One region of the Janthinobacterium sp. SUN128 genome, then DNA from elsewhere that is predicted to be linked to it. Evidence: predicted binding sites of a transcription regulator. Region 1 holds the regulator's gene; each other region holds the start of a gene.
What was found. Region 1 encodes FNR, which switches genes on or off when oxygen is low (the NO sensors DNR and NnrR bind a similar motif). Its sites were predicted from a motif close to TTGATNNNNATCAA; they were not measured.
Positions count from the first base shown of each region.

Region 2: a site for FNR is predicted at 4,844-4,857, ahead of O3297_RS12025 (OmpW family protein). Genes of this name have one in related genera too.
Region 3: a site for FNR is predicted at 3,050-3,063, ahead of O3297_RS03750 (bacteriohemerythrin). Genes of this name have one in related genera too.
Region 4: a site for FNR is predicted at 3,576-3,589, ahead of cqsA (alpha-hydroxyketone-type quorum-sensing autoinducer synthase). Genes of this name have one in related genera too.

Region 1 covers NZ_JAPWHY010000006.1:150,821-158,558, reverse strand. Annotated here, with positions in the region: gene ccoO (cytochrome-c oxidase, cbb3-type subunit II) at 1-212, shown strand, start outside; gene O3297_RS26785 (cbb3-type cytochrome c oxidase subunit 3) at 214-417, shown strand; gene ccoP (cytochrome-c oxidase, cbb3-type subunit III) at 410-1,330, shown strand; gene ccoG (cytochrome c oxidase accessory protein CcoG) at 1,333-2,715, shown strand; gene O3297_RS26770 (FixH family protein) at 2,818-3,342, shown strand; gene fnr (fumarate/nitrate reduction transcriptional regulator Fnr) at 3,346-4,104, opposite strand; gene O3297_RS26760 (response regulator) at 4,354-7,428, shown strand; gene O3297_RS26755 (TOBE domain-containing protein) at 7,500-7,738, opposite strand, start outside.
Region 2 covers NZ_JAPWHY010000001.1:2,671,409-2,679,146, reverse strand. Annotated here, with positions in the region: gene O3297_RS12060 (DUF1987 domain-containing protein) at 1-56, opposite strand, end outside; gene O3297_RS12055 (SiaB family protein kinase) at 79-636, opposite strand; gene O3297_RS12050 (SpoIIE family protein phosphatase) at 702-1,919, opposite strand; gene O3297_RS12045 (NAD(P)H-dependent oxidoreductase) at 2,092-2,682, opposite strand; gene O3297_RS12040 (MerR family transcriptional regulator) at 2,742-3,107, opposite strand; gene fur (ferric iron uptake transcriptional regulator) at 3,187-3,627, opposite strand; gene O3297_RS12030 (LysR family transcriptional regulator) at 3,865-4,761, shown strand; gene O3297_RS12025 (OmpW family protein) at 4,919-5,536, shown strand; gene O3297_RS12020 (MetQ/NlpA family ABC transporter substrate-binding protein) at 5,625-6,452, opposite strand; gene O3297_RS12015 (methionine ABC transporter permease) at 6,485-7,159, opposite strand; gene O3297_RS12010 (methionine ABC transporter ATP-binding protein) at 7,152-7,738, opposite strand, start outside.
Region 3 covers NZ_JAPWHY010000001.1:783,488-791,225, forward strand. Annotated here, with positions in the region: gene O3297_RS03740 (TonB-dependent siderophore receptor) at 1-1,365, opposite strand, end outside; gene O3297_RS03745 (hypothetical protein) at 1,703-2,572, shown strand; gene O3297_RS03750 (bacteriohemerythrin) at 2,576-2,974, opposite strand; gene O3297_RS03755 (hypothetical protein) at 3,274-3,429, opposite strand; gene O3297_RS03760 (hypothetical protein) at 3,592-3,777, opposite strand; gene O3297_RS03765 (sulfite reductase flavoprotein subunit alpha) at 3,916-6,459, opposite strand; gene O3297_RS03770 (sigma-70 family RNA polymerase sigma factor) at 6,721-7,233, shown strand; gene O3297_RS03775 (FecR domain-containing protein) at 7,220-7,738, shown strand, end outside.
Region 4 covers NZ_JAPWHY010000001.1:3,418,534-3,426,271, reverse strand. Annotated here, with positions in the region: gene O3297_RS15485 (ABC transporter permease) at 1-1,189, shown strand, start outside; gene O3297_RS15480 (response regulator) at 1,192-2,199, opposite strand; gene O3297_RS15475 (sensor histidine kinase) at 2,203-3,501, opposite strand; gene cqsA (alpha-hydroxyketone-type quorum-sensing autoinducer synthase) at 3,654-4,901, shown strand; gene O3297_RS15465 (MarR family winged helix-turn-helix transcriptional regulator) at 4,912-5,379, opposite strand; gene O3297_RS15460 (GIY-YIG nuclease family protein) at 5,437-5,784, opposite strand; gene O3297_RS15455 (MFS transporter) at 5,797-7,062, opposite strand; gene O3297_RS15450 (group II truncated hemoglobin) at 7,195-7,590, shown strand; gene rmuC (DNA recombination protein RmuC) at 7,596-7,738, shown strand, end outside.

The DNA.
Region 1 (7,738 bases):
AGTCGAACATGCCGTCCTACCCCTGGCTGGCGAAGACCAAGCTGGTGCCTGACGAGATCATGCCGAAGATGCGCGCCCTGAAACGCCTGGGCCAGCCGTACAGCGATGAAGAGATCGCCGCCGGCCCCGCGCAGCTGCAGGACAAGACGGAAGAAGACGCCCTGGTCGCCTATCTGCAAGGCCTCGGTACATTAATCAAAACAAGGAATTAGCATGGCAATCGAAAACCTGTTTGACAGCGCCAGCAGCGTCATGACGGTGGTTTCCTTTACGACGTTCGTGGGCATCCTGTGGTGGACGTTCAGCCGCAGCAACAGCGACTTCGACGCGGCGGCACGCCTGCCGTTCGCCGACGACGCGCTCGACTATCCGGCCGAAGCCGAAATGACCCTGGCGAAGGAGCATAACCATGGCTGACTTTACCAATGGCTTCTGGAATATCTACATCATCGTGCTGTCCCTGCTGGGCATCATCGGCTGCGGCGTGCTGCTGTACTCGCAGTCGAAAATCAAAGTGGTCGAGGGCGCCCCCGCTGACGGCACCACGGGCCACGTCTGGGACGAGGATTTGAAGGAACTCAACACGCCGATGCCGCGCTGGTGGATGTGGCTGTTCTACATCACCATCGTCTTCTCCCTGGCGTACCTGTTCCTGTACCCGGGCCTGGGCAACTATGCCGGCAGCCTGGGCTGGAAGTCGACGGGCCAGTACGAGGAAGAACTGAAGAAGGCGGAAGCCGACTACGGTCCCCTGTTCAACAAGTACCTGAGCCAGGACTTGAAGACGGTGGCCGCCGATCCGCAGGCGCAAGCCATCGGCCAGCGCCTGTTCCTGACCTACTGCGCGCAATGCCACGGTTCGGATGCACGCGGCAACAAGGGCTTCCCCAACCTGACCGACAAGGACTGGCTGTATGGCGGCGAACCCGACGTCATCAAGACCACCATCATGCACGGCCGCAATGGGCAGATGCCACCGATGGGCGCCGCCCTGGGCTCCGAAAAGGATGTCGAGAATGTGGCCCATTATGTGCTGAGCCTGTCCGGCTCGACCTCGGATCCCGTCAAGTCCGTGCTGGGCAAGGCCAAGTTCGGCGCCTGCATGGCCTGTCATGGCGCCGATGCCAAGGGTAACCAGATGCTCGGCGCGCCGAACCTGACGGACAAGACCTGGCTGTACGGCGGCAGCGCCGATACCATCATGGAAACCGTACGCAAGGGACGCAGCAACACCATGCCGGCCTTCAGCGATTTCCTCGGCGAATCCAAGGTACACGTGCTGTCGGCGTATGTCTGGAGCCTGTCGAATCCGCAGGCACCCGCGAAGTAAAAATGGAACCTCAAGTCATCAAGATGTATGCGGCCCGCGAGCAAATCTACCCTCGCGAGGCCAAAGGACGCTACGCTACCTGGCGATGGGTATGCGTATGGCTTACCCAGCTGGCGTTCTACGGCTTGCCGTGGTTGACCTGGAATGGCAGGCAAGCCCTGCTGTTCGATTTGACCACGCGCAAGTTCTACATTTTCGGCGTCGTGCTGTGGCCCCAGGATTTCATCTATCTGGCGGCCCTGCTGATCATCTGTGCGTATTTGTTGTTCCTCGTCACGGCCATTGCCGGGCGGGTGTGGTGCGGGTTCTCCTGCCCGCAAACGGTATACACGGAAATTTTCCTGTGGGTCGAACGCCGCATCGAGGGCACGCGCAGCGCGCGCATGGCCCTCGACAAGCAGGGCCCCTCCGTGCGCAAGGCATTCAAGAAGACGGCCAAGCACCTGGTATGGGGCGCCATCGCCCTGTGGACGGGCTTTACCTTTGTCGGCTACTTCACGCCGATCAAGGAACTGGCGCAGTCGGTGACCACCCTCAATTTCGGTCCCTGGGAATGGTTCTGGGTCTTGTTCTACAGCCTGGCAACCTACGGCAACGCGGGCTGGCTGCGCGAGCAGGTGTGCAAATACATGTGCCCCTACGCGCGCTTCCAGAGCGCCATGTTCGACCAGGACACGCTGATCATCACCTACGATGCCAAGCGCGGCGAACCGCGTGGCGCCATGAGCAAGAAGGCCGGCAACAACGACAAGCTGGGCGATTGCATCGACTGTACCCTGTGCGTGCAGGTGTGTCCGACCGGCATCGATATCCGCAACGGCCTGCAGTATGAATGCATCGGCTGCGCCGCCTGCGTCGATGCCTGCAACAGCGTGATGGACAAGGTCGAGCGGCCGCGTGGCCTGATACGCTACAGCACCGACCATGCGATGGAAAACAACTTCAATTCGAAGCAGATACGCCAACGCGCCATGCGCCCGCGCGTCCTGATCTACACTTCCATCCTGGCCCTGATCATCATCGCCGTGTGTACGTCGCTGGCCCTGCGCACGCCCCTGAAAATGGACGTGATCCGCGACCGCGGTTCGATGGGACGCGAAGTGGAGGACGGCATGATCGAAAACGTCTACCGCCTGCAGATCATGAATACGTCCGAGCAAAGCCAGCATTTTAAAATCAGCGCTTCCGGCTTGCCGGGCCTGACCTTGCTGACGCGCGAAGAAGTGACCTTGCAGCCGACGGAAACGCTGGGCTGGCCGATCCGCCTGCGCGTGCCGCACGGCGTCGGCGAGAAGGGCTCGAACAAGATTGCGATCGAATTGCAATCGCTGGACGATCCATCGCTGCATGTGCGTGAAAGCGCGGTATTCATCGTGCCGCGTTAACAAGGAAAGGCGGACGGGGACCGGGTGCCCTCGCCGCCGCCACGAAGTTGCAGGAAGGCCGGTCCCCATGCGGGGACTGGCTGATCAAACAGGAGAAACACCATGTCCGACAGTCTGAAACTGCAACCCCCCGTTGCACCGTGGTACAAGCATCGCTGGCCATGGCTGCTGATGATCGGTCCCGGCCTGTCCGTGGTCGTCGGCAGCTTCATGGGCTATATCGCGTTTACGCAGCCCGATGCGCTGGTGGTGGGCGATTATTACAAGCAGGGCAAGGCGATCAACCAGGATTTGAAGCGCGACACGATCGCCAGCGACCTGGCCATGGATACGCGCCTGTCATATGACGTGGCTGCAGCGCGCCTCAGTGGTTCCGTGCACAGCTTCGGCAAGGCTTATCAGGCGCCGCTGCAGCTGCACCTGGCGCATGCGACCCTGCCGGAAAAGGATATCAAGCTGCTGGTGCAGCCCGATGCGGCCGGCAATTTTTCCGTAGCACTGCCGATGCTCGAGCGCAGCCGCTGGCAAGTGCTGGTGGAAAACGACAAACGCGAGTGGCGCCTGTCCGGCATCTGGACCTGGCCCCTGCAACGCAGCATCGCGCTGCACGCGGATGAAGAACTGTAAGTCTTATTTGCAGACGTCCGTGCCGGCCGTAATGGCTTTCAACTTGGCCGGCTGCAGGATTTCGATCTCGCGGTTCGAGACGCGCAGCCAGCCTTCCTTCTTGAATTTCGACAATAAACGGCTGACGCTTTCGATGGTCAGGCCCAGATAGTTGCCGATTTCCTCGCGCGACATGCGCAGCTGGAAATTGCTGCCCGAATAGCCGCGTGCTTCATAGCGCGACGCCAGGTTGACGATGAAGGCGGCAAAACGCTGGGTCGCCTGCATATTGCCCAGCAATAGCATGACGCTTTGCTCGCGCGTGATTTCCTGGCTCATCATGCGGTGGAAATGACGCAGCAGGGTCGGCATATTGCCCAGCAATTGTTCCAGGCTGGAAAACGGAATTTCACACACTTCACTGTCTTCCAGCGCCACCGCATTACAGTGGTGGCGGTCGGCGCTGATGGCATCCATGCCCAGCAGTTCACCGGCCATCTGGAAACCCGTCACCTGCTCTTCGCCACCCGGATTGATCTGGTAGGTCTTGAAGTGCCCGAGGCGGATCGCGTACAGGTTCTGGAACGAGTCGCCGATGCGGAACAGCGAGGCCCCGCGCACGATCTTGCGGCGGCGGCCGATGATCTGGTCCAGCCTATCCATGTCGCCCACATCAAGGCCCATCGGCAGGCACAATTGATGCATGCTGCAGGTCGAGCATCGTGCACGCAACGCCTCCACGTTCACGGTGGGCAAGGTGGGAGTGAGTAGCGCTTCAGTCATGTCGGTACCTTTTAGAAAATGCAACAACAAGTTTACTGCATACAGCTGCATACAGGGTTGCCGTATGCCAATTTCACCGTAAATTCGGCGAATAAACGACGTCCAGCCTTTAATTATATGGCAACATCGTCAAAAGCCCATACGGGGCGGGCAATTTGCGCGGCGGCGCTTGCCAAGCTGGGGTATTGATAGGAAAATTCCTGACAGCATTATCTGCCGCCTGTGCCGCCCGGCACTGAAAAGGAAATCATGAAGCCTCTCGGCATTAAAGCAAAAGTCGCGCTGGCCACCAGCCTGACCTCGATCGCCATGATCGCGCTGGTCACCATGATCCAGGTGCAGCACATGCGCGACGACTTCACCCGAGTACTGCTGAGCCAGCAGTCATCCCTGATCAGCCGCACCGCTGCCGAGCTCGACGACAAGCTGGGCATGCTGCTGCAGATTGTCACCCTGACGGCCAGGCAGCAGCCGCCGGAATTGATCGCCCAGCCCGCCAAACTGCGCGAATACTATGCGCGCCGCTCGATGCTGGTGCTGTTCGACGACGTGCTGGTGCTCGACGCGCATGGCGCCATCGTGGCCGACATGCCGGAAGTGACGGGGCGCGCCGGCATCAACGTCGCCGAGCGCGAGTATTTCCAGACCGTCCTGCGCACGCGCCAGCCCATGATTACCGAGCCGATGCTGGGCAAGTCGAGCGGCATGCCCATCGTGCAGATGGTGGCGCCCGTGCTGGCCGCCGATGGCCAGGTGGCCGGCGTGGTGATCGGCGTGCTGCGCCTGTACAAGGACAATCTGCTGGGCCGCCTGCGCTCGGAAAAGATCGGCAAGAGCGGCTATTACTTCATCCTCACGCGCGGCGCCGTGCCGCGCTATGTGCTGCACCCCGATACCAGCCGTTTGCTGCAGCCGCGCAAGCCGAACGCCAACCTGACGACCACCCAGCTGCTGAAGGAGGATGGCGAAGGCAGCATGGTCAGCACCAACAGCCGCGGCATCACGGCCGTCAACAGCTTCAAGCGCCTGAAATCCGTGAACTGGCTGCTGGCCGCCTCGCTGCCCGTCGAGGATGCCTTCGAACCGTTCGATGGCGTACTGTACCGGCTGGTGCTGTGGAGCATCCTCGCTTCGCTGCTGGCCGCCTTTGTTCTGGGCTTGGTCACCGTACGCCTGCTGTCGCCGCTGGTGCGCCTGCGCGACACCCTGCTGGCCCTGCGCACCAGCGGCAGCCGTTTCACCCCCGTGCCGGTACAGCAGCGCGACGAGATCGGCGAACTGACGGAAGCGTTCAATGGCCTGATGAGCGAACGCGACCGCCTGCAGCAGGAACTCGAAGCGCGCGCGGCGGAGCTGGAGCAGGAACGCGACCGGGCCGAGGCGGCCAACCGCGCAAAGAGCGATTTCGTGGCCAACATGAGCCATGAAATCCGCACGCCCCTCAATGCCGTGCTGGGCATGGTGTATTTGCTGGGCAATACCAGGCTCGACACGGAACAGCGCAAGTACCTGACCATGGTCAGAGTGGCGGGCCAGTCGCTGCTGGGCATCCTCAACGATGTGCTCGACTATTCGAAGATCGAGGCGCGCCGCATGGAATTGTCACCCGTCGAATTCGACCTCGATGAAGTCATGAATACCCTGGCCACGACGATGACGATGAATGCGGGCGAAAAGGAGCTGGAACTGGCCATCGCCGTCGAGCCCGACGTACCGCGGCGCCTCGTGGGCGACGCCCAGCGCCTGCAGCAAATTCTCGTCAACCTGGCCGGCAACGCCATCAAGTTTACCGAGAGCGGCGAAGTGGTGGTGGCCGTCAGCCTGGCCGAGAGCGAAAACGGGCGCGCCTGGCTGCGCTTCGAGGTGCGCGACACGGGCATCGGCATGACGGAACTGCAGCAACAGCAGCTGTTTGCCGCGTTTTCGCAGGGCGACCAGAGCATCACGCGGCGCTTCGGCGGCACGGGCCTGGGCCTGGCCATCAGCAAGCAGCTGATCCACATGATGGGCGGCGACATCGCCGTCGCCAGCAGCGAAGGCAAGGGCAGCCGCTTCTGGTTCAGCGTGCCCTTCGAGATGCTGGCGCAGCCGGCCGAAACGCGGCGCACGCCGGCCCTGGGCCAGCTGCGCCTGCTGGTGGCCGACGACAACCGCACCACGCGCGAACTGATCGTCAAGCTGATCGAGGCGTGGGGCTGGCTGGCCGACGAAGTGGACTCCGGCTTTGCCGCCATCGAACTGTACCGCGAACGCCTGGCGCAGCAGCAGCCGTACGACGTGGTGCTGGCCGACTGGCACATGCCCGTGATGGACGGACTGGCCACGGCCAAGGCCATCCGCCAGGCGGCCAGCGGCCAGCGCCAGCCCATCGTGGTGATGGTCAACGCCTTCGCCCGCAACCACCTGGAGGAAATCTCCAGCGCGGCCGAGGCCGATGTCGTGCTGATGAAGCCGATCACGGGCTCCAGCCTGTTCGATGCCCTGCACCAGGCGCTGATCGCCAAGAATGACGACGGCGAGCAGCGCATCCTGCACCAGCCGCTGGGCACGGAACTGGCCGGCGTGCATTTCCTGCTGGTGGAAGACAATCATTTGAACCAGGCCGTGGCGCGCGGCATCCTCGAACACATGGGCGCCACCCTGGACGTGGTGGGCGATGGCTTGCAAGCCGTGGAACGGCTGCGCACGGAAGCGCTGCGCTACGACATCGTGCTGATGGACATGCAGATGCCCGTCATGGACGGTTTCAGCGCCACCCACATCATCCGCACGGAACTGCGCCTGAACCTGCCCGTGATCGCCATGACGGCCGGCGTGCTGGCGTCCGAGCGCGAGCGCTGCATGACGGCCGGCATCAGCGACTTCATCGCCAAGCCCGTGGTGGTGGAAGAGATGATGGAAGTCATCCTGCGCCACCTGCCCAAGCGTCCGCAAGTACAGGCGGCCGAGCCGGTACGCGTCGCCGATGAAGAAGTGTTTTCCATGGCGCCGCTGATGCGCGTGATGGGACGCGATGCGAAGGGGCGCGGCGTGCTGCGGCGCATGGTGGAAGACGCGCTGAACAAGGGCATGACGCCCGTGCGCGACGCCGAAACAGCGTTGCAATCGGGCCGCCACAGCGACGTGGCGCGCATCCTGCACGGCGTGCGCGGCTCCGTGGGCACCCTGGGCACGAAACGCCTGATCCGCGCCGCGTTCGCCACCGAGGAAGCCATCGACGCGGGCCGCCTGGACGAGGTGCCGGCGCTGCTGGCGCACACGGCGCAGGAACTGGAGCAGGCGCTGGCGGCGGCGACGGATTGGTTGTCCAGGCTGAAGGATTAAGCTCGTTTGAACCCAAGAGATAAAGGCCGGGGTCGTACCCTCAGGGTACGACCCCAGTCCTTGCTTTGGGTTTAGGCGGGCACACCCAGGATCACGCTGGATGCCTTGAAAATCGCCGTCACGCTGCTGCCGATGGCGATGCCCAGGTCGGTGCTGCTCTGGTTGGTGATGATGGCCGCGATCGTGCCGCCGCGCGGCAAGTCAACCACCACTTCCGTGTTGACGGCGCCCGTCTGCACCCGCGTGACGGTGCCGGCCAGCTGGTTGCGCGCGGAAAAGCGCGCGCCTTCGCTGTCCGCCACAAGGATGA
Region 2 (7,738 bases), on a different contig from region 1:
TCGATTTCGGGCGAACTCGGGGTCGCGGCGATGAACAGTGGTGACGGTAATTGCATATGCTTTCCTGAGTCGGCTCTTTCAAATGATGGCTTTGATGCAGAAGATGGTGTGGCCCGGTTCCTGGGGATCCTGGACGAATTCGAATTCCAGCGGCTCGCTGGCGTCGCGCGCCATGGTGAGGAAACCCAGGCCGGCGCCCTTGCTGTCGGCGGGCGCTTCCTCGCGCAGGGCCTTTTTATACGCCAGGCGGATTTCCTCCATCGTCATCGTGTGCAGCGGTTCCAGCCGGGCGCGGATCTGCGCCACGTTGTCCGTCGAGACGGGGTTGGCGCACAGCAGGAAAAAGCTGTCGCCGCGCGTGCCGATGCAGAACGAGCCGCGCCGCATCTGCTGGTCCAGCTGCGCATCGGGCGTCAGGCTGTCGGCGGAATAATGCATGATGTTTTGCGACATCTCGATGAACGAGGAAAAGATGCGCCGCCGCGTGGGCCCGGCCGCACCGGCCGTATCGAGGCGCGCCTTGATGGTTTCGGAAATGGCATTCACCACGTGCTGCGAGAAATAGCCCACGTAAAAAAAGATGATGTTGCGCTTGCGGGCCACATCCCAAAACTCGTTGAATTCTTCGTACAGCACGTCCGTGCTCCTGGCTAGCCGGTGACCCGGTTTCTTGTTGATAAGGTGGCTCGATGGCGCCAAAACTACAGGCGGAAACAGAAAAAGGTCAGGTCGTCGCGGCGCGGCTGCTTGCCTTGCCATGCGGCGCTGTCCTGCAGCAGCGCCGCCGCCACGTCGCTGGCGGAAGCGTCGCGCCGCGCCAGCAATTGCTCGCGCATGCGCCGCTTGCCGTAGGCGATGTCGCGCGCACCGCCGATCTGGTCGAGCAAGCCGTCGGTGGTGAGGAACAGCAGGCTGCCGGCGGGAATGGCCAGCGTCTCGTTGTGCCAGCAGTAGCCGGCTGGCGTGTCGACATAGCCCACGCCCATGCGCGCGCCGTCGATGGCGCGCACGCTCTCTTCGCCCGGCGCGACCACATGCAGCGCCAGTTTCGCGCCCGCAAAACGCAGGCTGGCGCTGGCCGTGTCGTAGCACAGGAAGGCGCAATCCATGCCGTCGTTCGAGCCGGCGTGGCTGGTGGCTTCACCGCTGCCGGCGCCATCCTGGCCCAGCAGGGTCTTGATGGCGCGGCTGACGGCGCCGATCAGGGCGGCCGGATCGTGCGGCCCCAGCTCGCGCAAGGCCTGGCTCAAGGCCGACGAGGCGATCAGGGTCATGAAGGCGCCCGGCACGCCGTGGCCGGTGCAGTCGGCGATGGCGGCGAACCAGCCGCCCGCGTGGCGCTCGAAAAAGTAAAAATCGCCGCCGACGACGTCGCGCGGCTGCCATTCCAGGTGCGCGTCGGGCAGGGTGGCGCGCAATTCCGCATCGGAGGTGCGCAGCAGGGCGCGCTGGATCACGCTGGCGTAATCGATGCTGTGCATGATTTGCCGGTTTTTTTCCGCCTGCATGGTGGCCACCACGTTCATCAGCTGCAAGCCGAAGCCCACGCCGGCCAGCGCGCCATCGGAAGTGATGATGAAGCCGTCGGCCAGCGCCTTTTCGCCCGCTTCCACGGCGCGGAAGGTGAGGTCTTCGATGCTCATGGCGCCATCGACGATCAGCGGTTCCTTGTCCATGAAGGCGATGCAGCTCTTCTTGCCGTACACCTCGTGATAAAAGGGCTTGGACATCTGCGACATGAAGATGTTGCGGCTGATCAGGCCGATGGGCTTCTGCTGCTCGGTGACGGGCAGGCTCATCATGTCGCGCCGTTCCGTGAACAATTCCAGCACGGCGAAGTTGCTGGCGTCGGCCTGCACGGATTCCGTGGGGATGCACAGGTCGGACGCCACGGACGTGCGATAACGGGGAAGATGCAATCGAGAAGCGTTGAACTCCACAGCGGCTACCTTTACATGACGATCGGACCCTTGTTGTCGCGACGGCAAGGCGACTGACAAACAGGCAATATCATCATGGTAGCCTTGGAATATGACGGCTTGATTACCAGCTTGTCAAAACCGTATGCAAGATGGCTGCATGGCAAGCAACTTACAGGCGCCGGGCCAGCACCTGTGCCTGCGCCAGCCAGCGCGCGCGCTGCGGCTCGGTGGAGTGCAGGATGGGGCCGAAGCTGGCCACCCTGACGGGCTGGATGCCGCAAAATTCCAGCGTCGTCTTGCGCAGCTGGTGGATGCCGGGCATGCGGTAGACCCAGCGGAAATACCAGGGCGGCGTATCCATCGTCACCAGCAGCTGGGCCGTGCGGCCTTTCAGCAGTTGCGCCGGGAAGGCCTTGCCGGGGCGATATTTGAAAGCGTAGCCGGGCAGGAAGACGCGGTCGACAAAGCCCTTCAGCAGGGCCGGTGCGCCGCCCCACCAGATCGGGTAGGCGAACACCAGGTGTTCGGCCCAGCTGATGGCTTCCTGCGCCGCCAGCAAGTCCGCTTCCAGCGGCTGCACCTGGCGGTAGCCTTCGTGCAGGATGGGATCGAAGTCCAGCTGGCCCAGGCGCAGTTCGCGCACAGTGTGGCCTTCGCTGCGGGCCGTGGTGGCATAGGCCTCGGCCAGGGCGGCGCAAAAGCTGTCGCCCGACGGGTGGCCGAGGAGTATCAAAATGCGCTTGGGTGTCGTCTTGGTCATGATGCAGGCTGTCCGTTAAAGAAGAGCTTGCATGCTAAAGCCTGCCCCTGGGGGCAGAGTCAAGCGGCCTCTTGCAGACGCTGCTGTGCCAGGCAGTCGCGGATTTCCGTGTCGATGTCGGCCAATTGCGCATCGAGCTGGCGCAGGCGGGCGATATCCTGCCGCACCTGTGCGCGCTTGGCGGCGATGTGCTGCGACAGGACGGCCCAGTCGGTATCGTCGCCGGCCAGGATGGGCAGCAGTTCGGCCAGGCGGAAGCCCAGAGCCTGCGCCTGGCGTATCAGCCTCACTTGCGCCAGGTCTTGCTGCGTGTAGACGCGGTAGGCGCCCGAGCGGCGCACGTCGCCCAGCAAGCCCAGCGCTTCATAGTGGCGCAAGGCCTTGGGCGAGGTGCCCGCCAGGCGGGCGATTTCTCCGATGTACATGCTGGTCCTTTGTTGAGCTGAGCTGCGGCGCACGCAGTGTAGCGCAGGTGGCTTGCCAGGCGCTACGCTGCGCGCTGCCTCAGGACGCTTTGCGCGGCGGGACTTTCTTCGCCGTGCACTCGGCGCAGGTGCCGTACAGCGACAGAGCGTGCTCGTGCAGCACGAAGCCCCGCTCGGCGGCGATCTCGTTCTGGCGCAGTTCAATGCCTTCGTCGACGAATTCATCGACCTTGCCGCAGCCTGTGCAGACCAGGTGGTCGTGGTGCTGGCCTTCGTTCAGTTCGAACACGGCGTGGCCGGATTCGAAGTGCCGGCGAAACAAAATGCCCGCTTCGGCAAACTGCATCAGCACGCGGTAGATGGTGGCCAGGCCCACGTCAATTTTTTCGGCCAGCAAGAGTTTGTAGACATCGTCCGCACTCAGGTGCTTGATCGTGCCTTCTTGAAACAGCTGCAGAATCCGCAAGCGGGGGATGGTTACTTTCAAGCCCGATTCACGCAGTTCCCTCAATATATCCATGTCTCCCATTCCTTTTTGTAGTCGCTTGAGCGAGGTAGTGCATTATATCGCAAATGATAATCATTACTATTCTCATTTGTATTGTGCGGAGTGGAAATATTATGCTGGCTAGCCGGCCGGCAGACCAGTGACATCGGCGCAAGCGTCGATTGCGTTGCACGCATCTTGCGTTGCAATTGCAAAACCAACGGTGATATCGCTACACTGTGCAGCAAGGAATAACAATGGGGCAGGAAGATGGACCGATTTGATGCGATGCGCATTTTTACCCGCATCGTCGAACTGCGCAGTTTCACGCAGGCGGCGCATGACCTCGGCTACCCGAAGGCGACCGTCACGCATGCGATCAAGCAGCTTGAAGCGCGGCTGCGCGTGCGCCTGCTGCAGCGGACCACGCGGCAAGTGACGCCCACGCCCGATGGCGAGGCATATTACCAGCGCTGCGCGCGCCTGCTGGCGGACCTGGAAGAAACGGAAGCCGTGTTCAGTTCGGCGGCCCAGCAGCCGGCCGGCAAGCTGCGCATCGACCTGCACGCGACCCTGGCCATGCATTTCGTCATGCCCGTGCTGGACCAGTTCTGCACCCGCTATCCGCTGATCGAACTGGAAATCGGCATGGGCGACCGCCTCGTCGACCTGGTGCGCGAAGGCGTCGATTGCGTGCTGCGCGTGGGCGAGCTGGGCGATTCGTCCATGGTGGCGCGCCGCGTGGCGCTGCTGGAGCAGGTGACGTGCGCCAGCCCCGCCTACCTGGCCGCGCACGGCACGCCGGAGAGTCTGGCGCAACTGGATGGCCACCGCGCCGTCAATTTCTTTTCCACCCAGACGGGCAAGGTCTGGCCCTTCGATTTCAAGGCGGATGGGCAGCGGCACAGCGTGGCCTTGCCGGGCACCGTGTCCGTCAACAGTGCGGACGCATACCACGCCTGTTGCCGCGCGGGCATGGGCTTGATCCAGGCGCCCCGCTACCATCTGGAGCGGGCGCTGGCGGACGGCGACCTGGTGGAAGTGCTGCGGGACTTGCGGCCCGACCCGTTGCCCGTGTCCGTGCTGTATCCCCACCACCGGCAATTGTCGCCCCGTGTGCGCGTGTTTGCCGACTGGGTCGCCAGCCTGTTTGGCGGCGTGCATTGATACGTAGGCGTGCGCTGCGCTGCCGCATTTTCTTGACTTGGGCAAAGGAAAAAATCCCTCTGATGATGCCATCTAGCACTATTTGATGTGGATCAAAGTTTTTGTTGCACTGCACTCTTAGACTTCGCAGCGTTACTTAACGACAGAGGGAAATAAAATGAAAAAGTCCGCAACTGCAGCAGCAATCGTCCTGGCCGCCATCGGCGCATTCGCCGGCAACGCAATGGCACAGGAAAGCCCATGGCTGGTCCGTGCGCGCGCCGTGCATATCGATCCGGCCAACAAATCTGCTCCCGTTGGTGGCGTCGGCGCATCCGACCTGATTCACGTCAGCAGCAAGACGATTCCTGAAATCGATATTTCCTACTTCTTCACGCCAAATATCGCTGCCGAGCTGATCCTGACGTATCCGCAAAAGCATGACGTCACCTTGTCCGGCACGAAGATCGGCAGCTTCAAGCATTTGCCGCCGACCCTGTCGCTGCAATACCACTTCATGCCTGAAAAACAGTTCAGCCCATACGTGGGTGCGGGCGTGAACTACACGAATATCTCGGACGTGAAATTGCTGAACGGGGCCGGCCGCCTGGAACATGACAGCTGGGGCTTTTCGCTGCAAGCCGGTGTCGATTACAAACTGGACAAAAACTGGTCCTTGAACTTCGACATCAAGAAAGTGCAGATCCGCAGCGACGTATTGGCCGGTGGCGCCAAGATCAGCGAAGTCAAGGTGGATCCACTCCTGATCGGCGTCGGTGTGGGTTACCGTTTCTAAGCATGGCATGACGGCGTCCACGCGGCGCGGGCAATAAAAAAACGGCCAGGTGTGAACCTGGCCGTTTTTTTGCGTGCAGCGCTTTGCTTTATTTTTTCAGCGTCTTTTCCAGCGCCAGCTGGTAGTCCGTCTTTTCGTAGCCGGCCAGGTATTTGTTCGTCGCGTCGAGGAAGGCGCGCGAGCGGTAGGCCGCTTCCAGGTCCTTGACCCATGGCTTGGCCTTGTCGGCCGTGCGGATGGCGACCAGGTTGATGTAGCTGTCCGAGATCTTTTCCACGGCGAGGGCCGACGTCAGCTTCATGCCGGCGGCCAGGGCGAAGTTACCGTTGACAAAAGCGTAGTCGGCGTCGGCCAGCGAACGTGGCAGCTGCGCCGCTTCCAGCGGCACCAGTTTCAGCTTCTTCGGGTTTTCCAGCACGTCGCGCTCGGAAGCGCGCAGCGGATCGACGTTCGGTTTGAGCTTGATCCAGCCCATCTTGGCCAGCATCACCAGCGCGCGCGCCTGGTTGGTCGGATCGTTCGGCATGGTGATGGTGGCGCCGTTCTTCACGTCGGCCAAGGACTTTTGCTTGCCGCCGTACAGGCCGATCGGCATGGTCGGCACGGTGATCAATGAGCTCAGTGGCAGCTTGTTATCGGTGGCGAACTTGGTCAGATAGACGATGTGCTGGAATACGTTGGCGTCCAGCGAACCTTCGGCCAGCGCGTAGTTCGGCTGCACGTAGTCGTTGAATTCCACGATCTTGACCTTGTAGCCCTGTTTTTCCAGGATAGGCTTGATGCCCAGCTTCAGCTGGTCCGAATACGGGCCGGAGCTGGTGCCGATGACGAGTTCTTTCGGGTCCTTGGCGTGGGCGGCGGTGGCGAAGGCCAGGCTGGCGGCGGCCAGGAGCAGGTTGCGGCGAATGTGGTTCATGCTTTTCCTTGTACTGAAATACTGAATATGAATTAACGTTTGTCGAGGCGCTTGGCGATGCGCGTGCCGGCGAACTGGATGGTTTGCACCAGCACGATCAGGATGGCCACGGTGGCGACCATGATGTCCGTCTCGAAGCGGTAGTAGCCGTAGCGGATGGCCAGGTCGCCGATACCGCCGCCGCCCACCACGCCGGCCACGGCCGAATACGACAGGAAGCTGATCGACAGCACGGTCAGGGCCAGCACCAGGCCGGAGCGCGCTTCCACCAGCAGCACGCGGAAGATGATCTGCATTTCTGACGCGCCCATGGCATGCGCCGCTTCGATCACGCCGCGCGGCACTTCGCGCAGGTTCTGTTCCACCAGGCGCGCCAGGTAGGGAATGGCGGCGAACGACAGCGGTACGCTGGCTGCCAGCGGGCCGATCGAGGTGCCGGCGATGATGCGCGTAAACGGCGTCAGGGCGACCAGCAGGATGATGAACGGGAAGCTGCGCACGGTATTCACCAGCCAGCCGAGGATCGTCGACAGCGGACGGTTTTCCAGCGACTGGCCTTCCGAGACGAGGAACAGCAGGATGCCCAGCGGGCCGCCGATCAGGATGGCGGCGGTCAGTCCAATGCCCAGCATGGTCATGGTCTGGCCCAGCGCCACCCAGATTTCCGGCAGCAGGTTGATGACGTTATTGATCGATTCTTCAAACATGTGTTGCATCCTTCCATGCGGTGGCTTCAAACGCCTCGGTGCCGTAATAAGCCAGCTCGCGTCCCAGCGCCGTCTTGCGCGGGGTGGCCGTGTCGCTCAAATCGAATTGTTCGGCGATGGCGCCGTTTTCCACGACAGCCACGCGGTTGCAGATGGCGCCCAGCACCGACAGCTCATGGCTGACGATGACGATGGTCACTCCCAGGCGCGCATTGATGTCGCGCAGGGTGTCGAGCAGGGCGCGCGTGGTTTCCGCATCCAGCGCGGACGTCGGCTCGTCGCACAGCAGCACGTCCGGGTGGCTGGCCAGGGCGCGGGCAATGGCCACGCGCTGTTTCTGCCCGCCGGACAATTGTGCCGGATAGCTGTGCAGCTTGTCGGACAGGCCCACCAGCGCCAGACATTCCTCGACGCGGGCTGCGATCTGCTCGCCCTTGGTCGTGCCATGGATTTTCAGTGGGAAGGCGACGTTGTCGAACACGCTGGCGTTTTGCAGCAGGTTGAATTGCTGGAAAATCATGCCGATATTCTGGCGCGCGTCGCGCAATTCGCTCTTGCCCAGGCGTGTCAATTCGCGCC
Region 3 (7,738 bases), on a different contig from region 1:
CAGGCTCAAACGCGTGGCCACATAGCCGCCCGCCAGGCGCGTCACGGTTTCCGTGTGCGAGCCGTCCGGATGGAACACGGGGCGGGGGATGTTGCCCGTCCAACTGCGGTAATCGGGGATGAAGTCCGGGTAATTGATTTCCGCTTCGCCGCCCAGCGAGCGCGAGCGCTGGTTGCCGCCGTTCCAGCCGACGATGGCCGTGTGCTTGCGTCCCAGCAAGGTGAAGGGACCGCTGGCGTACACATCGAAATTGTCGCTGTTCTTCTTGCCTGCGCCCCAGGCGCCCGTCCACAGGCGCATGCCTTCACCGGTAGCCGGGTCGGGATGGCCCGCGCCCGCATAGGCGACGGTGGTGCGGTTCGTGCTTTCCGTGCGCGCATAGCCCAGGTGCATATTCCAGTTACCGGGCAGGCGCTGGTCCAGCGATGTGAACAGCGTGTGCTGCTTGTTGGCCCAGGTGCTCCATGGCGTCGTGAAACTGGTGTTGCGCGGCAAATTGGCCAGGCTGCCATCTGCGTTCCAGTACGGCACGGCGCCCCAGGTGGCGCCCGTGGGCTTGTTGTCCTGGAAATCGACGCCGGCCGTCACCAGGGTGCCGGGGCGCACGTCCGCCTCGACGATGACCATGCCCACCGTCTTGCGTTCGTGATACATGTCCAGGTAGGAATCGCGTTTTTGCCAGGCCAGGGCTGTGCGCGCGCGCACGCTGCCCTCCGCGTTGAGTGGCGTGGAGAGGTCGGCCTCGACGCGCTGATCATCCCAGCGGCCCATGATCAGGCCGGCGCTGGCCTGGAATTCCTTCGTCGGCCGCTTGCGTATCATGTTGATGGTGGCCGACGGGTCGCCCGTGCCGCCCATCAGGCCGGTGGCGCCGCGCACGACCTCGATGCGGTCATACAGGATCGTGTCTTGCAATGGCGCATTGCCGCCGCGCGCCATGCCGTCGATCTGGATATTGTCGATGCCGAAGCCGCGCGCATAAAAGGTCGTGCGCTCCGTATCGTTCTGTCCCACCTGGATGCCCGTCGTCTGTGCCAGCGCCTGGTCCAGGCGCACGGCGCCCAGGTCGTCGAGCAGCTGGCGCGTGATGACGCTGACCGATTGCGGCGTTTCGCGCAAGGACAGGTCCATGCGCGTGGCGCTGCGCGCTTCGCCCGCCGTGTATGACTGCGTGCCTTCCGTGGTAGCCGTCGACTGGCCCAGCACGGTGACGGCTGGCATGGTGACGTCGGCCGCAGCGGCGTCGGCAGCCTGTGCCGGCAGGACCACGCCGGCGGCAAGGCTCAGCAGGGCGATGTGCAGCAGGCGGGGGAGGGGGCGCAAGGCGGGCTGGTGCGAAGAAGAAAATACGGTAGTCGATTGCATCATTGTCCTGGAATATTGTAGTCGTGTGTTTTCCTATCTCGTCTGGCGAGGTGCACAGTAGCTGGGGGGATGGCGTGATGCTGGCCCGTGGTCTGGCTTGGATAGCAGTTCCACCGCAAGGCCCGGCGCAGTCGGGCAGTGGAAAAGAAGGGCGCGCGATTCCCGTCACTTTCGTGAATAAGAATCATTATCAATATAGGCGATATTTGCCAAATAATCAAGCGTGCGCACCAAAAGAGTGCAGACAGGAGTGCAGGCAGACCCGGGGCGGCGCATCGGCGGGCCTTCTGCGATAATGCAGGCGCTGATAAAATATTTTCCTCATTGAAAGAAATGCATGCGTACATGGATCGCTTGTGCCGGATGGTTGTGTGTCGTGTCGCTGGGCCAGGCCCAGGAACACGCGCCGCCGCCGGCTGTTCCCGCGCCGCTGCAGAGCGCCAGCGTGCCCGCCGCCGTATCGCCACCCCTTGCGCCTGCCACGCCTGCCATACCCGCCGCGGCACCGGTATCGGCACCGGCGCCAGCGGCGAGCGCAGACGATGCCTTGCCACCGCAAATGGTGACGATCACGGCCAGCAGCGACGCCAAGGCGCCGCGCATCCGTTTCACGGCTTACCGCGAAAGTTATCTGACTGCCAGGAAAGTGTGGCAAGTGTCGAGCGGCAGCGTGGTCATGGCCCTGCGCCTGATTCCGGCCAAGCTGAGCGCCACCATCGACGACGTGCGCGTAGCCTTGCAAGGCAATGGCGCGCCTGTGCCGATCAAGGTCTCCAGCGGCGGGGTGTTTGTCGTGCCGCTCAACGATGACATCGCCGCGCAGGACGGCACTTTCCTGGTGAACAAGGGCAGGGGGGAGCTGACGGCGAATATCGTCCTCCAGCCGTCTGTGGCGCGCGATGCCTGGAACGTCACGCGCGTGGGACAGGTCTTGCAGGACGCCAGGCGCGCCGTGCGGGCCATCACGCCATGGTACAAGCGGCCGTTCGCCAGCGACGTGCAATCGCTGGCGTTTTGCGCGGCCGAGCGGGGCAGTGCCTTGCAGTTGATGGATGGCGAGCAACTGATCGCCACCTTGCCCATGAACGAGTCGGCCGTGAACGACATCAACCAACCCGTGTTTTGCAAGATTTTCGACGGCGAAGACAAATACCCGGGACACTACCGCGTCGTCATGCCCGAGCAAGCCACGGTGCTGCTGCTGTAGAGGTCAGTTTGGCTGGCGCTGCACCATTTCCAGCGCCGCCGCCAGGGCCAGATCCATCGTGGCCTGGTGGAAGATCAGCCATTGCGGCAAGAGCGACAGCGCATGGCGGCCCTGTTCCAGGTCGCCTTCATCGACGGCGGCCCAGGCATGGTGCAAGCCGCTGAGCACGCGCGCATGCTGTTCGCGGTGGTTGGCCAGCGAAGGAAAGGCGATCTGCTCCATCAAATCCTCTTCCTCGCGGAAGTCGCGTTCGACGGCCGCGATCAGTTCGCGAAACGCCACGCTGAAATGCTGGTCGCCCAACTGCTGCAGCCGCGCCAGCTCCTGAAACAGCGCCTCATGCGCCTCGTCGATGACGGGAACCCCCAGCGCCATCTCATCCTTCCAATGCGATTTACCCATGCCGATACTCCAGGTTAAGTCCGTCACGGTGCGAAGCGGACTGTTCCAGTTTGGGCGCAGCAAAGGTGGAAATCCATGATCTGGATCAAAAGTACGGCGAAGAGGGGGAGCAAATCAAGGCAAAAATAAATGGGAGGAGAGAACAAATCCCCACCCGCAAAACAAAGCGGTTTCAACGATGCAATCCACTACCGAGCGCCGCTGAAAAACGCCGCTGGCAAGGCGTCTTTGACGCAGACAGTACGCGAGTACGGCAAGTCAAAGCAACGCAGTCAGCGGTGTTTTCTCAGCCGCGCGTATTATTGCTTAGGCCAGTGGGCCCACATGCCTTGCGCATCGACATTCGGCACCTGCAATTGCTGCCCGGCGGACGTTTGCATCGTATCCCTCAGCACGAGGGGCACGAGCATCAAGGCCGACAGGGCAAGGCAGGCCAGCACTTTGAGCGTCAACATGGTCGTCTCCTGATGAGCCGGTGGCGGCGCGGGGGTGCGGCGCCTGCCGGTCACTTCAATCGCGTACGCATATCTTTATTCCATGCTTGCAGTTTAGCCCACCTGGTCGTAACTTCAACTTATTGCTGTGATGCACTGCACCAGTTCGCCTGCTGCCAGGGGCTATTTCGCCTTGCGCCCGCGTCGTGGCTTGCCTGCCGGGGGCAGGAAGGAATCGAACCACACTTGCGTCAATTGCCGCGTATTTTTCGCCGCTTCGCGCTTGACGGCGGCCGTGGCGTGGCCGCGCGCCGTGTTGGCGATGCGGTTGGCGGCGCTCAGGTACATGCTCATCCAGGGGTTTTTCATGGCTAGCCTCGCAGACTGTGGGTGGGGCGGCGCGGATATGTCTCCATGCCGCCATGCCGCTACTGTAGTCCGATGGCAGGCGCTGACTGTGCGCCTGCCCACATAGCCGGGCGGCGCCGGGGGGCGGGCTGATGTAGATCAATACACGTCGCGGCGGTAGCGTCCGGCCGCCAGCAGGGCATCGAGTCCCTCCTGGCCCAGTACTTCTTGCAGTACAGCATCGATTCCTGTCGCCATGCCTTGCAGGCTGCCGCACACGTAGACGATGGCCCCTTGCGCCAGCCAGTCGCGCAATTCGCCGGCGCTGGCGCGCAGGCGGTCCTGCACGTATTGCCGTGTTTCACCATCGCGCGAAAAGACGCGGTCCAGGCGCGCCAGGTGGCCAGCGTCCAGCCAGCCTTGCAACTCTGCGCCGCAAATACTGTCAAAAGCTTGCTGGCGCTCACCGAACAGCAGCCAGTTGCGGGCCAGTCCCGCCCGCTGGCGCGCGCGCAAATGCGCACGCAAGCCGGCCAGGCCGGAACCGTTGCCGATGTAAATGCAGGGTACGTCGACCAGGGCGGGCGCGAAGGCGGGATTGGCTTGCAGGCGCAGGCGGATGCTGGTGTCCAGCGGGGCGAAGCGCGTGAGCCAGCCGGAACAGACGCCATAGCCCTGGTTGTCATCGCCCGCATGGCGCTCCTGACGCACGAGCAATTGCAGTTCGCCATCGGATGGCAGCGAAGCGAGCGAATAGCTGCGCGGCGCGTGATGGGCACTGCCGGCCTCGCCATCGCTGCCGTCCGCATTGCATGGGATGATTTCCGCCAGCGCACCCGCGTCCCAGGTGGCATCGGCCGGACCCGTCAAGGTGATTTCATGCAGTTCGCCGCCCAGGCTGCCCGGGTTGAGCAGCACGCGGCGCGCCAGGCGCCACTCGGCATATGACGCTTCTTCCTGCACGCCGATGGCGTCGATGGCGCTGCCGCTGCAGCGGGCCAGCGCTGTGGACCAGTCGGCCAGGGCGGCGGGGTCGTGCTTGTCCACTTCGATCAGCGGGAACAGGGGCGTGGCGCCCAGCGCCTGCAATTGTTGCGCCAGCGCATGGCCAAAACCGCAGAAGGCGCTGTAATGGCGGTCGCCCAGGGCCAGCATGCCGAATTCCAGGCCCGCCAGCGGCGTGCCGGAGGTAGCTTGCAGCAGGCGCGCGAAGCGGCGCGTGCCATCCGGCGCCTCGCCTTCGCCAAAGGTGCTGGCGACGATCAGGGCCCGTTCGTACTGGCGCAATTGCGCGGGATCAAACTGGTCCAGCGATTGCACGTCGACGGCCACGCCCGCCTGCTGCAGGGCGCGCGCGCTTTCCAGGGCCAGGCGCTCGGCCTGTCCCGACTGGCTGGCATAGGCTACGAGAGTGGGCAAGTCCGTGTTCGCCTGGCCCGGCGCGCCGGCGCCCAGCATGGCGCGCTGCGCCCGCACGGCGCGTTTCGCCTTGCGGCGGCCCAGGTACAGCATCCAGCCCGTGATGGCGAACAGGGGCAGGCCCAGGCTGGCCAGGGTGACGATGATGCGGCCCGGCAAGCCAAAATACGTGCCCATGTGCAGCGGATAAATGATGTTGACGAGGCGCGAACCCAGCGCCTGCTGGCTGTACGGTTCGTTTTCCGTCACCGTGCCGTCGGCCGGCAGGATGCTCATGCGGCTGCGCGCCCGCTCATGCGGCGCATCGCTGGCCAGCCACGTGAATTGCACGGCTTCGCCGGCGCGTGTCGGCAGGCGCACGCTGGCCAGGGTCCAGCCGGGGGCGTGCTGCTGGAAGCTGCTCCAGGCCGGTCCGATGTCGACGGCCGGTATTTCCTTTTTCTCCTTGGACTGGCCTTTCTTGCCGGGCGCCTGGGCCTGTGCCATCCTTGGCGGCTTGCCGGCCCAGGCGTCGATATTGTCGCGCACCACGTCATAGCTCCAGTAAATGCCCGTCAGGGTCAGCGCTACATAGACCACCAGGCACCAGGTACCGGCCACGGCGTGCAGGTTCCACAGGAAGGAGCGGCCTTTCAGGGCAGGGTCGAAGGTCAGCCAGGTGCGCCAGTCCAGCGGACGGCGGGGCCAGCGCAGATACAGGCCGGACAGGGCCAGGCCCAGCAGGCACAGGGCCAGCGCGCCCGCTACTTGCCGGCCCGGATCACGGGGCAGCAGCAGCCAGCGGTGCAGCGATTCCGTCCACTCGAAAAAGCCCGCCCCCGTCAGCGCCGGCTGGGTCGCTCCCGTGTACGGGTGGACATAAATGGATTCGCCGCGCCGCTGGCCATTCTTCGGCGCGAAGAACAGGCGTGGCGCCGCGCCCGCCTCCGCATACATGGTGATGGAGGCGACGCGCTGGCCGTGTTCGGCAGCGGCAATGTTGCCCAGCTGGCCAGGCGTCAGCGGCGCGCGTGTTTCCACGGCGACATGGCGCACGCCGGGGTTCATGAGGTCCAGCAATTCATCCTTGAAGGCCAGGGTTGCGCCGCTCAGGCCTATGATCACCAGCACCGTGCCGGCCGTGATGCCGATAAACCAGTGCAATTGAAACCACACCTGCTTCCAGCTCCAGTGCCAGCGCTGCGGTTGCAGGGTGGCGGCAGGCTGGCGCTGCTGTTGGCGGGTCTCCGGCGCCTCGTCGACGCTGGTGCGCAGCTGGGGTTGTGGCAGGGAGGAGGTGGTCATGGCGGCTTTCGATAGCGCCGCCATGCAGGGCGTCAGACATGGCGGGGAAGAAGGAAGGCTGACATATTAACGCAAACGAGAATCATTCGCAAATGATGGCGCACTGGCACTGTTGCGCAAAATTCCCGCGCCAGACCGGGATGATGCTTTTGATAATTTACATCGTCGTGAAATTGTGTGAAAATGAAAATCATTCTCATTCGTGATGCAGTGCTGACCCACTTGACCGGCAAGTATGGCAGCCCCTTTGTTTGTTTGCCCGTGTCCACCATTTCTCCCTCCCTCGATACTTTTAGCGACCTGTACGCTAGCCACCATGGCTGGCTGTATAACTGGCTGTGGCGCAAGCTCGGTTGCCGCGACGGTGCGGCCGACCTGGCGCAGGACACCTTCGTGCGCATGCTGGCGACGCAGTCGGCGGACAGCCTGCGCGAACCGCGCGCCTACCTGAGCACGGTGGCCAATGGATTGCTGGTCAATCACTGGCGTCGCCTGACCCTGGAGCGCACGTTTCTGGCGGCCCTGGCCGGCCGTCCCGAGCTGACGGCGCCGTCGCCCGAAGAGCGGGCCCTCGTGGTCGAAGCCCTGTGCCGCATCGACGCCATGCTCGATACCTTGTCGCCGCGCGCACGCCAGGCTTTCCTGCTGGCGCAGCTCGACGGCCTGACGTATGCGCAGATCGCCGGCCAGCTGGACGTATCCGAACGCATGGTGAAAAAATACATGGCGCAAGCCATGCTGCAATGCATGCTGTGCATGGATGATGCCGCCTAAGCCAGGCGCCGCCATGCCGCCGGCCGACTACGCCATCTTGCAGGAAGCGGCCGAATGGTTCGCCGTGCTGCGTGGCGAAGACGCCGATCCGGCCGACCAGCAAGCCTGGGAGCGCTGGCATGCCAGCTCTCCTGCCCACCGCGCCGCCTGGCGCCGGGTGGAAGCCGTCAGCGCCGAATTTCGCCAGCTGCCCGGCGAACCGGCGCGCCAGGCGCTCGACGCTGCTGGGCCGCGCCAGAGCGACGCCGCGCGCCGCAGCCTGGTCAAGGGCTTGCTGGCACTGTGCCTGACGGCCGGCACGGGTGGCGCCGCGCTGCTGCGGCGCGATACGCGCAGCTGGGTCGCCAGCCTGCACGCGGGCGAAAAAACGCCGGTCGGCGCTATCCGCCAGCTGGCGCTGGCCGACGGTTCGCAACTGTGGCTGAACACGGCAACGTCCCTCGACATCGATTACAGCGACACGCTGCGCCGCATCGCCCTGCATGGCGGCGAAATCTATCTCGCC
Region 4 (7,738 bases), on a different contig from region 1:
CTGGCTGGGCATCCGCTCGCTGAAAACCCTGCGCGGCGCCTTCAATCACCAGGGCTGGCGTTTTGCCGTCACTTCCCTGCAGCGCCGCCCGGGCGCCACCGTCATCCAGGTGGTGTCGCTGGCGCTGGGCCTGATGGCCTTGCTGCTGCTGACGGTGGTGCGCGGCGACTTGATGGTGGCCTGGCGCAACGCCACGCCGCCGGACGCGCCGAACCGCTTCATGATCAATATCCTGCCGGAACAGAAAGACCCGATCGCCGCGCGCCTGGCCCAGGCCGGCGTGGCCAACGCGCCCTTGTATCCGATGATACGCGGGCGTTTGGTGGCCGTGAACGGCAACGCCATCACGGAAACGACCTACGAGGATGACCGGGCCAAGGGCCTGGCCGACCGCGAATTCAACCTGTCGACGATGGCCACGATGCAGGAAGAAAACAAGCTGGTCGCCGGCAAGTGGTTCGGCAATGGGCCCGGTGCGCCGGCCGAGGCGTCGGTGGAGGAGGGCATCGCCAAGACATTGAAACTGAAACTGGGCGACAAGCTGCGCTTCGACATCGCCGGCCAGCCCGTGGAAGCGGCCATTACCAGCTTGCGCAAGCTGGAATGGGGCTCGATGCGCGTCAATTTCTTTGTCATCATCAATCCGGCCGCGATGGCGGACACGCCGCAGACGTGGATCACGGCCTTTCACCTGCCACCCGCGCAGGCGGACCTGGGCAATGCCTTGCTGCGCGATTATCCGAACCTGACGGTGGTCGACGTGGGCGGCGTGCTCAAGCAAATCCAGGGCGTGCTGGACCAGGTAGTGACGGCCGTCGAATTCCTGTTTGCCTTCACGCTGGCCTCGGGCTTGCTGGTGCTGTATGCGGCCCTGATGGGCTCGCAGGACGAGCGCACGCGCGAAGCGGGACTGCTGCGCGCGCTGGGCGCCACGCGGCGCCAGCTGGCACAGGCCCAGTTGATCGAGTTTTCGCTCGTCGGCGCCCTGGCCGGCTTGCTGGCGGCATCGGGCGCGGCCGCCATGGGCTGGGCGCTGGCCACGTACCAGTTCAAGTTCGCCTGGAGCTTCGCGCCTGGCGTGTGGGCCTTTGGTTTGCTGGCCGGCGCCCTGTGCGCGATTGCCGGCGGCTGGCTGGGCTTGCGTAACGTGCTGAAACATCCGCCCCTGCAGACCTTGCGGGAAGGCTAGTCTTAAGCGCTGACGCTATCGCCTGCGCCCGCCCGCAGAAATTGCGCGTAGGACATCACCGGCTGCCCCAGCTGGTGCGCCGGCACGTCGAACAGGGCCCAGAAATACGTCATGCGGCCCAGGCAGATGGTGGGCGCGGCGCAGTAGCGGAACCAGTTTTCGCCGATCTGCGCCGCGTACATGCCGTCGCTGTCGGCGTCGGAAAAGTAGGGAATCACTCGCATTTCCAGCAGGGCCAGCAGCAGTGACTCGGGCGCGTCGCTGTCGCGCGCCATTTCGTACTGCGTATGCAGGCTGCGTTCCGTCTCGATGATCATCAGCTTGGCGTGGCCTTCGCGCGTGAAGAACAGGATGCCGCTGGGATTGGGGAAAATATAGTATTCGACAAAACCATGGCGCTGGCACAGCTCGTGCACGACGGCGGCCAGCGCTTCGTCTTGCAGGAAACTGTAGTCGTGCAGCATCAGCAAGTCGCGCACGGTCTCCGATTGCTGCAGGAAGAATTCGCGCTGCAGGGCAACGATTTCCTGTTCCAGGATGTCGAGCGCATCGTCGTCGCTTTTCTTGATATAGCGGTCGATCAAGCCCCGGTTGAAGGCCGTCACGGCCACTTTTTCATCGGCCGCGCCCGTAAATAGAATCTTCTTGCACGGCAAGTCGCGCACGGCCTGGCAAAATTCCAGGCCATTCATCTGCGGCATTGAATAATCGACCACCAGCACGGAGGGCACGGCAAAGCGCTGCGCCTGGCCGCTGATGCGCCAGATGCGTTCGATGTCGAGCGCCACGTTGCATTGGTCGGGCGGCAGGTTTTGCGTGTCGAAGTTGACGTGCAGCGGCGTTTCGCCCGGCTGCGCGCTCTGGCGCAACCAGTGCAGGGCGCTGCTGGTGTCGTGGAAGGTCTTGCGCGCCAGGCCGGGATCGAGCTGGAACGCCAGGCTCTTCAGGAAGGAATCGCTGTCGTCGATCAATACGGTCAGGGTCGGATGGGTGTAGACGGGCAGTTGCATGCGTCACCTTGCGGGGGAAGAGGGTTGGAAGCGGGCAGGCACGGGCTGGGGGAATTCCAGGATGAAAATCGCATAGGCATGCTCGCGCGACACGCAGCGGATGCGCGCCTGCCAGGCGGTGACGATCTGGCGGCACAGGGCCAGGCCGATGCCGCTGCCGTTATGGACGGGATAGGAGTAAAAACGCTCGAAGATCAGCGGCAGGCGGTTCTTCGCGATGCCGCAGCCCGTGTCGATGAACAGCAGCCTGGGCACGGGGCGGGCGCCGTCGATGATGATGCGCACGCGTCCCTTGCCTGCCCGCTGGATGGCTTTCAGCGCGTTTCTCAGCAGATTCAGCAGGATCACCACGCACAGTTCGTCCTGGCCGGCGAACTGGAAGTCGGCACGCACGTCCACCTTGACGCTGCTGCGCTGGCTGTTGCTGGTAAATGGGTAGCGCTTGAGCACGGAGTTCACCATCTCCAGCATCGATAGCGCCTGGTTAGGCTGGAGGTTGCGGTTCACGGCACTGGCGCTCATCAGGAACAGATCGATCATGTGATGCATGTGGCGCACTTCGAACTGGATGCGCGACAGGGCTTCCTGCAACGGGGGCATGTCGTCCGCCTGGTCGGCCAGCTGCGGCAGCAGCCGGCGCATGCCCCGCACATTGGCTTCCACGCTGGTCAGCGGCGTGCGCAGCTCGTGCGCCACGGAACCAAGCCCGGCCGCCAGGCCTGCCAGCCGTTCCAGTTCCAGCACCTTGCTGCCCACTTTCACCACGGACAGCGCGGCAATGGTGAACCAGTGCACGGGCAGTTGCTGCAGCACTTCACGTTGCAGCAGGAAGCCGCCTTCCCCCTGCAGGATGACGGCGAGGCAGGCGGCGCTGGTGCCGATCAGGTAGGCGCAGCACGCCAGTTTCGTTTCGAAATGAAACAGCACGACCAGGCCGATCAGCAGCGATTCGCTCCAGATGGACGACGCATGGTTCATCAAAAACATGAAAGTAAAGAAGAAGGGCAGGATGTAGCTGAGCGCGAACAGCAGGTAACGCGACAGCCAGCGGACCGAGAAGCGGCGGGCAAACAGGCCAGCCATGCAAATGCCCACGCCCGTCAGGCGCAGGGTCAGGTTTTCATAGGCTTGCGGAAAAAAGTAATGCCACAGCAGGTAGTACAGCGGCATCGCCACCGTGCCCACGGCGGCCAGCATGGCGACTCGGCCGGCCAGGTCCTCATGCGGCACGCGCTCATGCAGCAGCGAATGGAGCAGGCGCCTGCGCCAGTGTGTCCATCGTCCTTGCAATTGCTGCGTCATGACTCTGCCTAGATTCTCTTTAGAACATTATCATCGCGTAAATTTTCCTGGTTGAACGGTTATCTCGTCGGACATTGATATACGTCAATGGATGGGTTTGCAACACGGTCAAGGCTTTAATTTGCAGCAAACCTTTCCCTAGGAGAAAAACCATGACTATCGCTACCAGCGTGCATACCCCATCTTTCGCCCGTGCCGAACACTGCCTGCCCGACTACATCGTGCGGCGCATGGATGCGCATCACATCACGCGCATCGAAAAACTGCTGGGCGGCCAGCATCCCCATGCCTGGCAACCGACCCCCGCCCATGCTATTTTCCTGGCCGGCAATGACTACCTGTCCATCGCCGCCGAGCCGACACTGGTGGCGGCGCAGGTGGCATCCCTGCAGGCGCATGCGGGCGGCATGCTGATGTCGGCCGTGTACTTGCAGGAAGGCAGCGAACAGCACCGGCTGGAAAGCCGGCTGGCCCGCTTCATGGGCTGCGAGGATGGCATCCTGGCGCAGTCCGGCATGGCGGCCAACGTCGGCTTGCTGCAGTGTATCGCCGGCCCCGGCATTCCCGTTTACCTGGACATGCAGGCTCACGCGTCGCTGTGGGAAGGCGTGCTGTCGGCCCAGGCCCAGGCCGTGCCCTTCCTGCACAACGACATGACGCACCTGCGGCGGCAGGTGGCAAAGCATGGCCGTGGCGTGATTGTCGTCGATGCCCTGTACAGCACCAACGGCAGCCTGGCGCCGCTGCTGGAGCTGCTCGATATCGCCGAGCGCAGCCACTGCGTGGTGGTGGTCGACGAGTCGCATTCGCTGGGCACGCACGGCCCGCAGGGCGCGGGCCTGGTGGAAGCCTGGGGACTGGGCCACCGCGTGCATTTCCGCACGGCATCGCTGGCCAAGGCCTTCGCGGGCCGGGCCGGTTTCATCAGCTGTTCCAGCCGCTTCAAGGGGTATTTCTTGTCCGAATCACGCCCCGCCATCTTCAGTTCCTGCCTGCTGGCGCATGAGCTGGCGTGGCTGGGCGCGGCGCTCGATTTCATCATGGCCGCCGACGAGCGCCGCGCCACCCTGCGGCGCCACACGCTGCAGGTGCGCGACGGCTTGCGCGAGCTGGGCTACAACGTCAGCGATGGCACGGAGCAGATCGTGGCGCTGGAGGCGGGCGGCGAACCGGCCACCCTGGCCCTGCGCCAGGCGCTGGAACGGCACGGCATTTACGGCGCCATGTTTTGTGCCCCGGCTACGGCGAAGAACCGCGCCATCGTGCGCCTGACCCTGAATGCGGGCTTGCGCGAGGATGAGTGCGCAAGAGTGCTGGCCGCCTGCGCCGCCATCCGCGACGAAACGGGCGTGGAGCACTGGCAGTCGACACGGCGCCTGCGCAAGCTGGCGCTCGTGTAAGGGCGATGCGTCAGCCGTTCGCTGGCTGGCTGCCGGCGATGCCGGCCAGCAGCATGGACAGCGGTGCCAGCTGTTCCGCGCTGGCGCTGCCCAGCAATTCCTGGCCCAGTGCCTGCGCTGTCGCATCGGCGTGGAGCAGCAGGGCTTGTCCCGCTTCCGTGATGACGGCATAGCCGACACGGGCATCGCGCGCATCGGCCTGGCGCGCCACCAGGCCGATTTTTTCCAGCGGCATCAAGGAGCGCGTGATGCCGGAGGCCGTCAGCGCCAGGCGTTCGGCCAGGTCGATGCGACGCAGGCGGCCGCCGGGCGCGCGCTGCAAGTGGTACAGCAATTGATAATCGCTGAAGCTCAGGCCATGCAGATTGCCCAGGATGCTGTCGAAGCGGCGCACCAGCACGGCCTGGGCGCGCGCCAGGCGCAGGCAGAAGTCCAGCGCGCTGGCACCGTCCGGCGGCGGGGGAGTGTGATCGATCATGACGTCCTTTCAATTCGCTGCGAAGTGCTTGAGTGCGCAAGTGTAAAGCATGGCCGCTCAATAGCGTGCCTGTCCCTGCTCCAGCAGCTGTGCCTGGTACAGCGCCAGCAGGGCGTCCAGCTCGGCATCCGCATCGAAGGCTGGATCGTCGGGCACCTTGACGGCATCGAGCAGCTCGAAACGGAAGGCCGCTGCGCCGTCGCGTTGCCAGTCCGCCTGCAGGAGGGCGTTGCGGTGCTTGCCCAGATTCAGTTCGAAGCGATGGCGGTTCAGCGCGCCAGGGGCATTGCGGCTGCGTTCGAGCAGGGTGCGTCCGCTGGGCAAGTGGCGCAGCGCGATGATGCCCAGCGCGGGCGCTTGTTGCCGGTAGGCCGCTTTCAGGGCCGCTTGTCGTGGTTTATCCATGCTGTGACTGCCTTAAGGTTGAACTGCATAATCGCTAGCCCCGATGCGGGGAATATCCGTCCACAGGATGGCGGCCCCGGCGGCGGCCAGCAGCAGGGCGCCGCCAGCGCAGAACAGCTCGCCCACGCTCAGGTGGCGCAGCAACGCACCCGTGGCCGCCGCCGACAGGGGCGCCAGTCCCAGGAAGATGCCCATGAACAGTGCCATCGCGCGGCCCAGCATGGCGGGCGCCACGCGCCGCTGTATCCACGTAAAGATGGCTACCTGCACATAGCCGCCCAGCATTCCCGTGACGGCCAGCAAGGCCGCGCCCTGCCAGGCCGTGCCGATTTGCCCCAGCGCCATCAGCAGCAGGCCCACGACCGCATCGACCAGCAGCAGGGTGGCGCCGAAGCGGCGGCGCAGCCAGGCGCCGCCCAGGCTGGACGCCAGCATGCCGGCCAGAGTGCCCGCACCGTGCGTGCCCATCAGCACACCCAGCGCCGCGGCGCCGTGCAGGCGCTCGCTGGCCAGCACGGGCAAGGCCACTTGCAGCGGCCCCATGACGAAGAAGGCCACCACCGCCCAGTACACATAGCAGCTGCGCAAGGGAATGTCGCGCCACACCATGGCCAGGCCCGCCGCCATGTCGCGCCACATGCCCTGCGCCGCCGCCACAGCCAGTGGCCGCAGGCTGACTTGCCGCAAGGTCCAGGCCGAGAACAGGAACGTCAGCGCATCGATGGCAAAGGCGGCGGCCAGCGCCGCCATGCCGGTGTGCTGGGCGCCATCGTGGGTGCCGAGCACGAGTGCCGCCAGCAGGGGGCCGGCCAGCAAGGACAACTGGCGCGCGCCCATCTGCAGGCTGTTGGCCGCTTGCAGTGACTGCGCCGGCACGGCTTGCGGCAGGATGGCCGTGCCGGCGGGAATGCCGAAGGCGGAAGCGATGCCCAGTGCCAGCGCGGCCGCATACGCCAGCGCCAGGCTGGCCTGGTCCAGCATCAGCAGCCCGGCCAGCGCCAGCAGGATGGCGGCATTGGCCAGTTTGCTTGCCAGCAGTACGCGCCGGGGCGAATGCCGGTCGGCGACCGTGCCACCCAATAAGATGAGCACGGCGCGGGGCGCGCCCATCAGGGCCACGGCGATGCCCAGGCTGAGGCTATCGCCCGTCAGGCTCAGCACCAGCCACGGCAGGGCCAGCATGCTGAACTGGTCGCCCAGCATGGACACGAGGCCGCCGCCCAGCAGCCAGCGGAAGTTGGTATTGCGCATCAAGTGGGATTCTGCGGTGGTCGACATGCTTTATCTTCCCGTGTTTAAAGATTGCATAGTAGTTGACATAAGCTTGAGTAGTCAAGTATATTGCTTTTTATTGTGGCAGCGACAGCTGCCGCCGCATGAGGCGCCAGCGCTTGCGCTATCATGGCGGCCATGACTGATACCACTGCCCCCACCCTGTACGAGACCATCGGCGGCGCCCCCGTGCTGCGCGAAATGGTCGACCGTTTTTATGACTTGATGGAGCTCGAAGCCGAGTTCGCCGGCATCCGCGTCATGCATCCGCCATCGACGGACGGCTCGCGCGACAAGCTGTATTTCTTCCTCACGGGCTGGATGGGCGGACCGGATTTGTATATCGAGAAATTCGGCCACCCGCGCCTGCGCGCCCGTCACTTGCCCTACGCCATCGGCACCAGCGAGCGCGACCAGTGGCTGCGCGCCATGGCCTGGGCCATGGAAGACACGGGCATCGAAGAATCCTTGCGCGTACGCCTGATGGAATCGTTCTATCAGACGGCCGACTGGATGCGCAACAAGCCTGACTGACACCCATGAGCCCAATCGAGTTTTACAGCCTGCTGGGCGCCGCCATCGTCGCCATCGTCCTGTTGCTATTGATCTTGCTGCGCCCGCGTGGCGCGGCCGGCGATGGCGCCACCACCCTGGCCCTGGTGCAGCAGCACCAGCAGCAAAG